Regions from separate parts of the Kitasatospora sp. NPDC002965 genome, predicted to be linked through region 1. Evidence: predicted binding sites of a transcription regulator. Region 1 holds the regulator's gene; each other region holds the start of a gene.

Region 1 (3,934 bases):
ACGGGCGCGGTCATGGGGTCTTCCTCCGGAATGGGTCGGGCGGTGGAACGACGGCGCCCGGCACCCCGGCGACGGAGGTCGCGGAGTGCCGGGCGCCGGAGCCGTCAGCGGCCGTTGAAGGCGTCCTTCAGGCGGGAGAACAGGCCCTGCTGCCCGGGCGCGAACTGGCCGGACGGCCGCTCCTCACCGCGCAGCACCGCGAGGCGGCGCAGCAGGTCCTCCTGCTCGGGGTCGAGCTTGGAGGGCGTCTGCACCTCGACGTGCACTATCAGGTCGCCCCGGCCGCCGCCGCGCAGATGGGTGATGCCGCGACCGTGCAGCGGGATCGACTGTCCGGACTGGGTGCCGGGCCGGATGTCGACCTCCTCCAGCCCGTCCAGGGTCTGCAACGGCACCTGGGTGCCGAGCGAGGCGGCCGTCATCGGGATGGTGACGGTGCAGTGCAGGTCGTCGCCGCGCCGCTGGAACACCGTGTGGGCGGTCTCGGCGATCTCGACGTAGAGGTCGCCGGCCGGGCCGCCGCCGGGGCCGACCTCGCCCTCGCCGGCCAGCTGGATCCGGGTGCCGTTGTCGACACCGGCGGGGATCTTGACGGTGAGGGTGCGGCGGGCGCGGACCCGGCCGTCGCCGGCGCACTCCGGGCACGGGGTCGGCACGACGGTGCCGAAGCCCTGGCACTGCGGGCAGGGGCGGGAGGTCATGACCTGGCCCAGGAAGGACCTGGTGACCTGGGAGACCTCGCCCTTGCCGCGGCACATGTCGCAGGTCTGCGCGGAGGTGCCGGGGGCCGCGCCCTCGCCGCTGCAGGTGGTGCAGGTGACGGCCGTGTCGACCTGGAGTTCCTTGGTGGTGCCGAAGGCGGCCTCCTCCAGGGTGATCTCCAGCCGGATCATGGCGTCCTGGCCCCGGCGGGTCCGCGACCGCGGGCCGCGCTGGCCCGAGGCGGCGCCGAAGAAGGCGTCCATGATGTCGGAGAAGCCGAAGCCCGCCGCGCCCGCGCCGAAGCCGCCCGCGCCGCCGTTCGGCGACAGCGGGTCACCGCCGAGGTCGTAGACCTGGCGCTTCTGCGGGTCGGAGAGCACCTCGTAGGCGGCGTTGATCTCCTTGAACCGCTCCTGCGTCTTCGGGTCCGGGTTGACGTCCGGGTGCAGTTCGCGTGCCAGGCGCCGGAACGCCTTCTTGATCTCGTCCTGCCCCGCATCCCGTCGGACGCCGAGTACCGCGTAGTAGTCCGTGGCCACCAAATGCTCCGCTTGTTCCGCCTGTAGAAGTGCTTGCGACTGGAACCACCGTCAGGGTCCTGACGGTGGCCGTTCCTACGACTCGGCCAGGATCTGGCCCACGTACCGTGCCACCGCTCGCACCGCCCCCATTGTGCCCGGATAGTCCATCCGGGTCGGACCGATCACACCCAGTTTGGCCACGCTCTCGTCGCCCGAACCGTAACCGACCGAGACGACGGAGGTGGAATTGAGGCCCTCGTAGGCGTTCTCACGCCCGATCCGGACCGTCATCCCGGCGTCCGCGGTCTCACCCAGGAGGCGGAGCAGGATGACCTGTTCCTCCAGTGCCTCCAGCACCGGCTGGATGGTCAACGGGAAGTCGTGGCCGAAACGGGTCAGGTTGGCCGTGCCGGCCAGCATGATCCGTTCCTCGTTCTGCTCGGCGAGCGCCTCGAAGAGCGTCGCCAGGACCGTCGCGACGGTCGGCCGGTCACCCGCCTCGAACTGCGCGGGAAGGTCCTCCAGCAGTCCCGGGACCTCGGGGAGCCGCTGTCCGGCGGCCCGCGCGTTGATCCGGGCCCGGAGGTCGGCCAGGACGGTCTCGCCCACCGCCCCGGGGCAGTCCACCATCCGCTGCTCGACCCGGCCGGTGTTGGTGATCAGCACCAGCATCACCTTGGCCGGGGCCAGCGCGACCAGCTCGATGTGCCGCACGGTGGACCGGGAGAGCGAGGGGTACTGCACCACCGCGACCTGGCGGGTCAGCTGGGCGAGCAGCCGCACCGTACGGGCGACCACGTCGTCGAGGTCGACCGCCCCGTCCAGGAAGTGCCGGATCGCCCGCCGCTCGGGCGCGCTCATCGGCTTGACCTCGGCCAGCCGGTCCACGAACAGGCGGTACCCCTTGTCGGTGGGGATGCGCCCGGCGCTGGTGTGCGGCTGGTGGATGTAACCGTCCTCCTCCAGCGCGGCCATGTCGTTGCGGACGGTCGCCGGGGAGACCCCGAGGTTGTGCCGCTCCACGAGGGCCTTGGAGCCGACCGGCTCCTCCGTCCCCACGTAGTCCTGGACGATGGCGCGAAGCACCGCGAGTTTGCGGTCGTCCAGCTGGCGGACCTCACCGGCCATGGGCACGCACCTCCGTCTTCACGCGTTGTCCGATATGACATGTGTCCGTTTCGAGCAGCTTCGCCCGTTCCGGGAGGAACCGGGCTTGGCACTCGGAACATACGAGTGCCAGGACCCTACCTGCCAGTGTAAGGCCCGGGTCCGACGGCAGGAACGGCCCGGCCGGAGTGATCCTGCCCGCAGTTCGCGGCGCGCGGGTGATGCCGCGGGCCCGGCCTGGTGGCAGCATCGGAAGCGGACGGCGAACGGAGGACCAGCGATGTCGACCTCGGGCCAGCACTCCCGTTTCGCGCCGGACCGCGGCCTGACCGGCCGGATGGTCGGCACGATGTTCGTGATCGGGCTGCTGTACGTCGGATTCACCGGGCTGTTGATCGTGCTGCTGCGCGGCGCCTGGCCGATCGTCGTCCTGATCTCGGGCGGCCTGTTCGTCGCCCAGTTCTGGTTCAGCGACAAGATCACCGAACGGGCCATGGGGGCGCACCGGGTCACCCCCGAGCAGTACCCGCAGCTGCACGGCACCGTCGACCGGCTCTGCGCGCTGGCCGACATGCCCAAACCCCGGGTGGCGGTCGCCGACAACGACATGCCGAACGCCTTCGCCACCGGCCGCAACCCGAAGAACGCGGTGGTCTGCGTCACCACCGGGCTGCTGCGCCGGCTGGAGCCGGAGGAACTGGAGGGCGTGCTCGCCCACGAGCTGTCCCACGTCGCCCACCGGGACGTCGCGGTGATGACCGTCGCCGGGTTCCTCGGTGTCCTCGCCGGAGCCATGACCCGGATCGCCATGTACGGCGGGTTCATGGGCGGCGGCCGCAACAGCAACGACTCCAACGCCGCGATCGCCGCCCTGATCGTCCCGCTGGTGTCGGTGGTGGTGTACGCGATCAGCTTCCTGCTGACCCGGCTGCTCTCCCGCTACCGGGAGCTGGCGGCCGACCGGGCCGCCGCCCAGCTCACCGGCCGTCCCAGCGCGCTGGCCTCGGCGCTCACCAAGGTGACCGGCCAGATCGCCGCCATCCCGACCAGGGACCTGCGCCAGGCGCAGGCCTACAACGCCTTCTACTTCGCCCCCGCGCTGAGCGCCCGGGAGACCGCCGGCCGGCTGCTCTCCACCCACCCGACGCTGGAGCAGCGGCTGGAGCAGCTGGGCGAGATCTCCACCCGGCTCGGCCACTGAACCGCCTCCTCCTCCGGGAAAGGGACCACCGTGGGAATCCTGGACGCCCTGTTCGGCCGCACCAAGCCCGTCCGGCCCGACCTCGACCAGCTGTTCGGCGTGCCGTCCGCCGCGATCACCCTGGAGGCCGCGGCCGGCTTCCGGCCCACCGGGGTCGGGTCGGTCTGCTTCGCCTCCGTGGAGGGCGGGGCCTTCGGCGAGGTCGAACGGCAGGTCCGGGCCCTCCTGGACGCCGACACCGAGCGCGGCGGCGTCCCCGTCGAGGCGTCCAAGGACGCGTACGGCTACTCCTGGCTGCTGGCCCGGCACGCTCCCGGGGAACTGCCGGAGCTGGTCAACGACCTGCACGCGGTCAACAGCGAGCTGGAGGCGAACGGCTTCGGGCCGCAGCTGCTCTGCTCGC
Region 2 (3,934 bases), on a different contig from region 1:
CGATGTTGGTGAAAGCGGCGCCGATGACCACGGCGACGGCCAGTTCGACGACATTTCCACGCAGCAGGAATTCCTTGAAGCCTTTCATGCCGCGTGAACGACGAAGTCGAAATCCGGTTACGGGTGATCTTCCGCTCCCTCCGATTGACAACCCGTTCGGTGGACGGAGGCCGCCTCCGGCGGTGGCAGGCCCGCTCGCGCGGGGCCGAGGGTGAGTGCCACGGCCGCCGCGAGCACGAGGACGGCCAGGGCCCCGGGGCCCTGCCGGAGCGCCTGTCGGAGCCGGTGTCCGCGCCCGGCTCCGCGTCTGATCGGCGGGAACGACGGCACCGGCTGTCGTGGCGGGACGCTCGGCGCGGGCAGTGGCGGCAGCGGGAAGGGCAGGGGGCGGGAGGGGTTCCTGGTCGGCACGGGCACCACCGGTGGTCGCAGGGTGCCGGCCCCCACCGGGTCCGTTTCCGGGTGGCGGCGGGCCGGCTTCTCGTGACGCACACTCTGGGTCGCCGGCCCGGTAGTCGGAAGCCCCTTTCCCCGCCCTGTGGAAAACTCGGGCCCGGGGAGGACCGGCCTCCGCCGAACGGGTGCACTTCTGCGCCGGTCGGGGGAATTCAGGGAATCCGGGAATGCGAACGGCCCGCCGGACCGCATATTGCGGGTCGGCGGGCCGTTCGGTCGTTCTGTTTCGGCAGTCCGGCAGTCCGGCAGTCCGGCAGTCCGGCAGTCCGGCAGTCCGGGCTTCGTCGGGGCGGTCAGCCCGCTGCGGGAGCGGGGCTCGCCGCGGGCGCGGAGCCGCCCGACGAGGAGGACGACGAGGTCGACGTCGACGAGGAGGTCGACGAGCCGGTGCTCACCGAGCTGCTGGAGGAGGAGCGGCTGTCGGTCCGGTAGAAACCGGAGCCCTTGAAGACCACACCCACGGCGGAGAAGATCTTGCGCAGGCGCCCCTCGCAGTCGGGGCAGGTGGTCAGCGGCTCGTCGGTGAACTTCTGCACCGCCTCCAGGCCGTTGCCGCACTCGGTGCACTGGTACTGGTACGTGGGCACTTGTCTTCCTCCTGGCACTCTCGCCTGATGAGTGCTAACGATGGTCAATGATGCGGCATTCCGCTGGATCAGTCCAGCGACTCGGGTGTGAGATGAGTCCGGCCCGTCGGCGGGACGCCGTCCCGCGCCGCCCGGTGATCAGCCCTTGGCGGCGCCCACCAGCTGCGGAGCGGCGCCCGCGCCCGTGCCCGGACCGGGCGCGGCGCCCGCGTCGGCGGTTGCCGCGCTCCGGGTCCCCGGCGCGACCAGCAGCCCCCGCAGGGAGACCAGCGCGACCAGGCCCAGCCCGGCGCCGGCCACCGGCACCAGGAACCCGGCCGACGGGCCGCTCCCGTCGACCAGCTGTCCGGCGACCATCGACCCGACCGCCAGGCCCAGCCCGATGGCGCCGGTCAGCCAGGTGAACGCCTCGGTCTTGGCGCCGTCCTCGACCAGCGTCTCGACCAGCGTGTAGCCGGTGATCAGGGTCGGTGCGATGGCGAGACCGCAGAACAGGCCGGCGACGGCCAGCGAGACCAGGTTGGGCATCGCCCAGAGCGTCGAGCAGCCGATGACCAGGAGGGCGTAGCTGGCGAGCATCCGGTGCCGGGCGGCGTGCCGCCAGGCGATCATGCCGTACAGCACGCCGGCCAGCATCGACCCACCGGCGAAGATCCCGTACACGGTGCCGCTGGCCCCGGGCTGTCCGGCCGACTCGGTGAACGCGGCGACGGAGACCTGCATCGCGCCGAAGACGGTGCCGACGCCCAGGAACGCGCCGGCCAGCAGTCGGACGCCGGGCGAGGCGAGGGCGGAGACCCGGCGGGCGCCCGGAACGGCCGGGTGCAGCGCGGGCGCGGTGCGTCGCTGGGCGGCGAAGGCGAGCCCGCCGACGACGGTCAGCGTGGCCTCGACGATCAGTCCGGAGGCCGGGTTGACCGTGGTGGCGATGGCGGAGGCCAGCACCGGGCCGATCACGAAGGTGAACTCGTCGGTCACGGACTCGAAGGCGAAGGCGGTGTTCAGCTTGGCCGGCGGCGTGCCCTCCGCCGACAGCCTGGCCACCCAGCGGGCCCGGACCATCGCGCCGATCTGCGGCACGGAGGCGCCGGCCGCCGCGGCGGCGAGGAAGAGGCTCCAGACCGGCGCGTGGCCGAGTGCCAGGGCGATCAGCGCGCCGACCGAGACGGCGTGCACCGCGACGGTCGGCACCAGGACGGCGGCCTGGCCGAGGCGGTCGGCCAGCCGGCCGGTCTGCGGCCCGACCAGGGCCTGGGCGACGGCCGAGACGGCGGCGGCGGTGCCGGCGGTGCCGTAGGAGCCGTGGGTGTCGCGGATCAGCAGCAGGATGCCGAGGCTGAGCATCGCGTAGGGGAGCCGGGCGGCGAAGGCGGGGACGAGGAACGTCCACACGCCGGGGGTGCGCAGCAGCGCGCCGTACCCGACCCGGGTGGGGGCGGCGTCGGTGCGGTCCTCGGGCGCGGCGGGCAGGTCGTGCCCGGGCATGGTGTCGTCGACCGTTCGGCGGGCCGTCACGGTCGGTCCTTCCTACTGCCTGGTAGCGCGGCAGGGCATGAAAAAGCCCCGACGGCGCCGAGAGTCGTCCTCTCGCGCGTCGACCGGGGTAGATACCGGGCCGGCCGCGGGGTCGCCGAGGGCCGGACCGCGGCCGCCGAACGGTCGCGCCAACTCTGCATCAGGCAGATGCTGGGTGTGTCATTCCTAGTAGCTATACGCGCGTAGATGACGCGCTTACCTCCACAATACAGGGCTCGTCCAAAACTGTCCTGTCGATCGAAGGTGAACGCCAGCCGAACACCCCACGGCGTCGGCCGGGCCGGACGGTCGGGCCGGCGTCACCGGGCGGAGCCACCCGCCCCGCCCCCCGGCCCCCGGCGCCCGCCCCCCGGCGCCCGGCGCCCATGAGCCAGGGGGCTCACTCCCGCCCGTACAGCCACCCGGCGAGCTTGCCGCCACGGTCCACGGCCCGCAGCCGCCGCTCCGCCGCCTCGCTCACCTCGTCGGTGGTCACCACCAGCAGCTCGTCCCCGCCGCGCAGCACCGTGTCCTTGTCCGGCACGAAGCTGTTGCCCTCGCGGACGACCAGGGTCACCGCCGCGCCGGCCGGCAGCCTCAGTTCGCCGATCTCCACGCCGGACATCCGGGAGGTCGGCGTCAGCGCCACCGACAGCAGGTGGCCGTGCAGCTTCTCCAGCGGCGCCGACTCGATGCCGAGGTCCTGGCCCATCGAGCCCTCGCCGATCCGCAGCCACTTGGCGACCCAGGGCAGGGTCGGTCCCTGGAGCAGGGTGAAGACCACGACCAGGATGAAGACGATGTTGAAGACCTCCTGGGCCATCGGCGCGCCGGCGACCAGGGGGATGGTGGCGAGCACGATCGGCACCGCCCCGCGCAGGCCGGCCCAGCTCAGCAGGGCCTGTTCGCGGACCGGCAGCCGGAACGGCGTGAGGGTGGTCACCACCGAGAGCGGCCGGGCCACGAAGACCAGCACCGTGCCGATCACCAGCGCCGGCACCACGGCCGAGCCCATCGTCTCGGGGGTGCAGAGCAGGCCGAGCAGCACGAACATGCCGATCTGCCCGATCCAGGCCAGGCCGTCGGCGAAGCCGCGGACGGCGGGTCCGTGCGGCAGCTTGGCGTTGCCCAGGACGACGGCGCTGACGTAGACGGCGAGGAAGCCGGAACCGTGCAGCAGCGCGCCGCCGGCGTAGGCGAGCACGGTGAGCGCCATGACGGCGATCGGGTAGAGCCCGGAGGACGGCAGGGCGACGTGCTTGATCCCGTAGGCGCCGACCTTGCCGACCGCCAGGCCGACCGCGAGGCCGATCGCGAGTTCGGCGAGGATGGTGCCGATCAGGACGTACCAGGAGTCCAGCTCCCCGGTGGTGGCG
Region 3 (3,934 bases), on a different contig from region 1:
CGCCCGCCGCCTGAGCGTCGGCCCGGACTGGCTGTCCGAGCATCATCAGCGGCCCGTTGTCGGTCCGGCTGAGGATCACCGTGACGGAGTTCGGGCCTGACGGCTTCAGCTGGCGGCGCAGCTCCTCCGGGGTGATCGCCATTCCGCGCTTCTTGATCACCACCGTGCCGACGCCCCGCTCGCGCAGCAGCGCCTTCAGCTTCTTGATGTGGAACGGCAGCACGTCGGTCAGCTCGAAGGCGTGCGCGTACGGGGTGGCGACCAGCTCGTCCGAGGTGACGTAGGCGATCTTCGGGTCGATCAGCCGGCCGTTCACCTGCCCGGCCACCTCGGCGACCAGGTGGGCCCGGATCACCGCGCCGTCCGGCTCGTACAGGTAGCGGCCGACCGGGCCGGCCGGCGGGTCGGGCAGGTCGCCGCCGGTCAGGCTCGTCCGACCGGGGAGCAGGGTGGCGCGGTGCGGGCCGGCGGCCCCGGTGCCGAACCAGAGCACCGCCTCCTTGACGTCGCCGTGGTCGGAGACCCACTCGGCCTCGGCGTCGGCCGGCACCGCCTCGTGCGGGATGCCCGGTGCCACCTTGAGCGCGCCGATCGGGGTGCGCCGGCCGGCCCCGATCGCCCAGGAGAGCGGCGGGGCGTACGCCTCGGGGTCGAAGACCCGGCCGCGCGCGGTGCGCCGGGCCGGGTCGGTGAAGACCGCGTCGTAGCCGGTGACGTCGATGTCGGCGACGTCCGCGCAGCGCACCTCGACCAGGTCGGTCAGGCCCAGTGCGGCCGCGTTGGCCGCAGTGGCCGCGCAGGCGGCCGGGTCCCGGTCGACGGCGAGGACCTCGATCCCCGCCCGGGCCAGTGCCAGCACGTCGCCGCCGACCCCGCAGCAGAGGTCGGCCAGCCGCCGCACGCCGAGGTCCGCGAAGCGGTGGGCCCGCCACTCGGCGACGCTGCGCCGGGTGGACTGCTCGACGCCGTCGGGCGTGAAGTACATGAGATCGGCGTCCGCACCGAACTTGGCCCGCGCCCGCTGCCGGAGCCGGGCCTGCCCGAAGGCGGCGGACACCAGCTCGGCGGGGTGCTCCCTGCGCAGCCGGGTGGCCAGCGCCAGCTCCTCCTCCGGCGCGAACTCGCGCAGTTCGGCGAGCAGGGCCTGGCCCCGGTCGGTCAGCAGGGGCTGCAGGTTGTCGGTCTCCACGGGCCCATTCTCCCCGGTCGGTGCGCCGGGACGGGCCGGTGCGTCCGGAGGTCTCGATCACGGGACGCGTGTGCGGTCGGGGGAACGACCCGAACGCGAGTGCGGCTACTCGCCCGTATCCCGGGGTCCGGGGGCGCGCCGTTGGCACTCTGGTTGACTGAGTGCTAACCGCGGCCTATGGTCATGCCTAGCACTCTCCACGGGGGGAGTGCTAACGCGAAGAGGCGTTTCTGACCCCCGCGACGGCAGATCCGCAGGTTCGCCCCTACCCGTTAGTAAGCCCCGTAATCTCCGAAGGGGAGCTCGGACGTGACCACCAGCAGCAAGGTTGCCATCAAGCCGCTCGAGGACCGCATCGTGGTCCAGCCGCTCGACGCCGAGACCACCACGGCCTCCGGCCTGGTTATCCCGGACACGGCCAAGGAGAAGCCCCAGGAGGGCGTCGTCCTGGCTGTCGGCCCGGGTCGCTTCGAGGACGGCCAGCGTCTGCCGCTCGACGTCGCCGTCGGTGACATCGTCCTGTACTCGAAGTACGGCGGCACCGAGGTGAAGTACCAGGGCGAGGAGTACCTCGTCCTCTCGGCTCGCGACGTTCTCGCCATCATCGAGAAGTAAGCAGCACCGAGAAGTAAGACGTCCCGACCCGCCCCGGATCCGTGTCCCTAGTGACAGGGGCCCGGGGCGTGGTTGTTGGTTCACGTAGTCGAGCGGCCGCGACGGCCGCAGCCCCGAGGGAATAGGGAACATGGCGAAGATCCTGCAGTTCAACGAGGACGCGCGCCGCTCGCTGGAGCGCGGTGTCAACAAGCTGGCCGACACCGTCAAGGTGACCATCGGCCCCAAGGGCCGCAACGTCGTCATCGACAAGAAGTTCGGTGCTCCGACCATCACCAACGACGGTGTCACCATCGCCCGCGAGGTCGAGCTCGACGACCCGTACGAGAACCTTGGCGCGCAGCTCGTCAAGGAGGTCGCCACCAAGACCAACGACGTCGCGGGTGACGGCACCACCACCGCCACCGTGCTGGCCCAGGCCCTGGTGAACGAGGGTCTGCGCAACGTCGCCGCCGGTGCCGGCCCGGCCGCCCTGAAGAAGGGCATCGACAAGGCCGTCGCCGCCGTCTCCGAGCACCTGCTGTCCATCGCCCGCGAGATCGAGGGCAAGGACGACGTCGCCGCCGTCGCGACCCTCTCCGCGCAGGACACCCAGGTCGGCGAGCTCATCGCCGAGGCGATCGACAAGGTCGGCAAGGACGGTGTCATCACCGTCGAGGAGTCGAACACCTTCGGCGTGGAGCTGGACTTCACCGAGGGCATGCAGTTCGACAAGGGCTACCTGTCGCCGTACTTCGTCACCGACGCGGAGCGGCAGGAGGCGGTCCTGGAGGACCCGTACATCCTGATCAACCAGGGCAAGATCTCCTCCATCCAGGAGCTCCTGCCGCTGCTGGAGAAGGTCGTGCAGGGCGGTACCTCCCGCCCGCTGCTGATCATCGCCGAGGACGTCGACGGCGAGGCGCTGTCGACCCTCCTGGTGAACAAGATCCGCGGCATCTTCAACGCCGTGGCCGTCAAGGCCCCGGGCTTCGGTGACCGCCGCAAGGCGATCCTGGGCGACCTCGCCACCCTGACCGGTGGCACCGTGATCTCCGAGGAGGTCGGCCTCAAGCTCGACCAGGCCGGTCTGGACGTGCTGGGCAGCGCCCGCCGCGTGACCATCACCAAGGACGAGACCACCATCGTCGACGGTGCCGGCGACAGCGAGGCCGTGGCCGGCCGCGTCGCCCAGATCAAGGGCGAGATCGCCAACACCGACTCGGACTGGGACCGCGAGAAGCTGCAGGAGCGCCTGGCCAAGCTGGCCGGCGGCGTCTGCGTCATCCGTGTCGGTGCCGCCACCGAGGTGGAGCTGAAGGAGCGCAAGCACCGCCTGGAGGACGCCATCTCGGCGACCCGTGCCGCGGTCGAGGAGGGCATCGTCGCCGGTGGTGGCGCCTCCCTCGTCCACGCCGCCAAGGTGCTGAACGACGGCCTGGGCCTGACGGGCGACGAGGCGACCGGTGTCGCGGTCGTCCGCAAGGCGCTGCACGAGCCGCTGCGCTGGATCGCCCAGAACGCCGGCCTGGAGGGTTACGTCATCACCTCCAAGGTCTCCGAGCTGGAGCCGGGCCAGGGCTACAACGCCGCCACGGGCGAGTACGGCGACCTGATCAAGGCCGGCGTCATCGACCCGGTCAAGGTCACCCGTTCCGCCCTGGAGAACGCCGCCTCGATCGCCTCCCTGCTGCTCACCACCGAGACCCTCGTGGTGGAGAAGAAGGAGGAGGAGGCCGACGCCGGTCACTCGCACGGCGGCCACGGCCACTCCCACTGACACCCGTTCAGTGACCGGAGGCCCGGTCCGCGCCCCTCGGGGGCGCGGCCGGGCCTCCGGCGTGTCGGCCGCGGTACGCCGCTGACGGGCCGCCCCGAGGTGCGGCGTCCGGCGCGCACCGCGCCGGTGGGCGAGTTTTACTCTTCAACTATCATCTGAATTTTGCAGATAGCAAAGATTTACTTATATCTTTGAGGCATGATCGAGGCCCGCCACCTGCGCGTCCTGCGTGCCGTCGCCCGCACCGGATCCTTCTCCGCCGCCGCCCGCGAGCTGGGGTGTACGCAACCCGCCATCAGCCAGCAGATGAAGGCCCTGGAGAAGTCCGTGGACACCCCGCTGGTGGTCCGTTCGGGTCGCGGGATGCAGCT

Evidence for each region. The regulator HrcA, encoded in region 1, represses chaperone genes, less so after heat shock. The targets are predictions, from matches to a motif close to TTNGCACTCNGNNNNNCNGAGTGCNAA.
Region 2: a site for HrcA is predicted at 1,055-1,081, ahead of ABZY91_RS08450 (FmdB family zinc ribbon protein). Genes of this name have one in related genera too.
Region 3: a site for HrcA is predicted at 1,331-1,357, ahead of groES (co-chaperone GroES). Genes of this name have one in related genera too.

The regions. Positions count from the first base shown of each region.
Region 1 covers NZ_JBEXNT010000027.1:28,223-32,156, reverse strand. The annotation lists gene ABZY91_RS14075 (16S rRNA (uracil(1498)-N(3))-methyltransferase) at 1-14, opposite strand, end outside; gene dnaJ (molecular chaperone DnaJ) at 105-1,241, opposite strand; gene hrcA (heat-inducible transcriptional repressor HrcA) at 1,317-2,351, opposite strand; gene htpX (zinc metalloprotease HtpX) at 2,611-3,531, shown strand; gene ABZY91_RS14055 (hypothetical protein) at 3,562-3,934, shown strand, end outside.
Region 2 covers NZ_JBEXNT010000013.1:70,932-74,865, reverse strand. The annotation lists gene mscL (large conductance mechanosensitive channel protein MscL) at 1-88, opposite strand, end outside; gene ABZY91_RS08450 (FmdB family zinc ribbon protein) at 750-1,043, opposite strand; gene ABZY91_RS08445 (MFS transporter) at 1,182-2,528, opposite strand; gene ABZY91_RS08440 (potassium/proton antiporter) at 2,959-3,934, opposite strand, start outside.
Region 3 covers NZ_JBEXNT010000058.1:7,088-11,021, forward strand. The annotation lists gene ABZY91_RS22275 (polysaccharide deacetylase family protein) at 1-14, shown strand, start outside; gene ABZY91_RS22280 (methyltransferase domain-containing protein) at 1-1,189, opposite strand, end outside; gene groES (co-chaperone GroES) at 1,499-1,804, shown strand; gene groL (chaperonin GroEL) at 1,935-3,563, shown strand; gene ABZY91_RS22295 (LysR substrate-binding domain-containing protein) at 3,762-3,934, shown strand, end outside.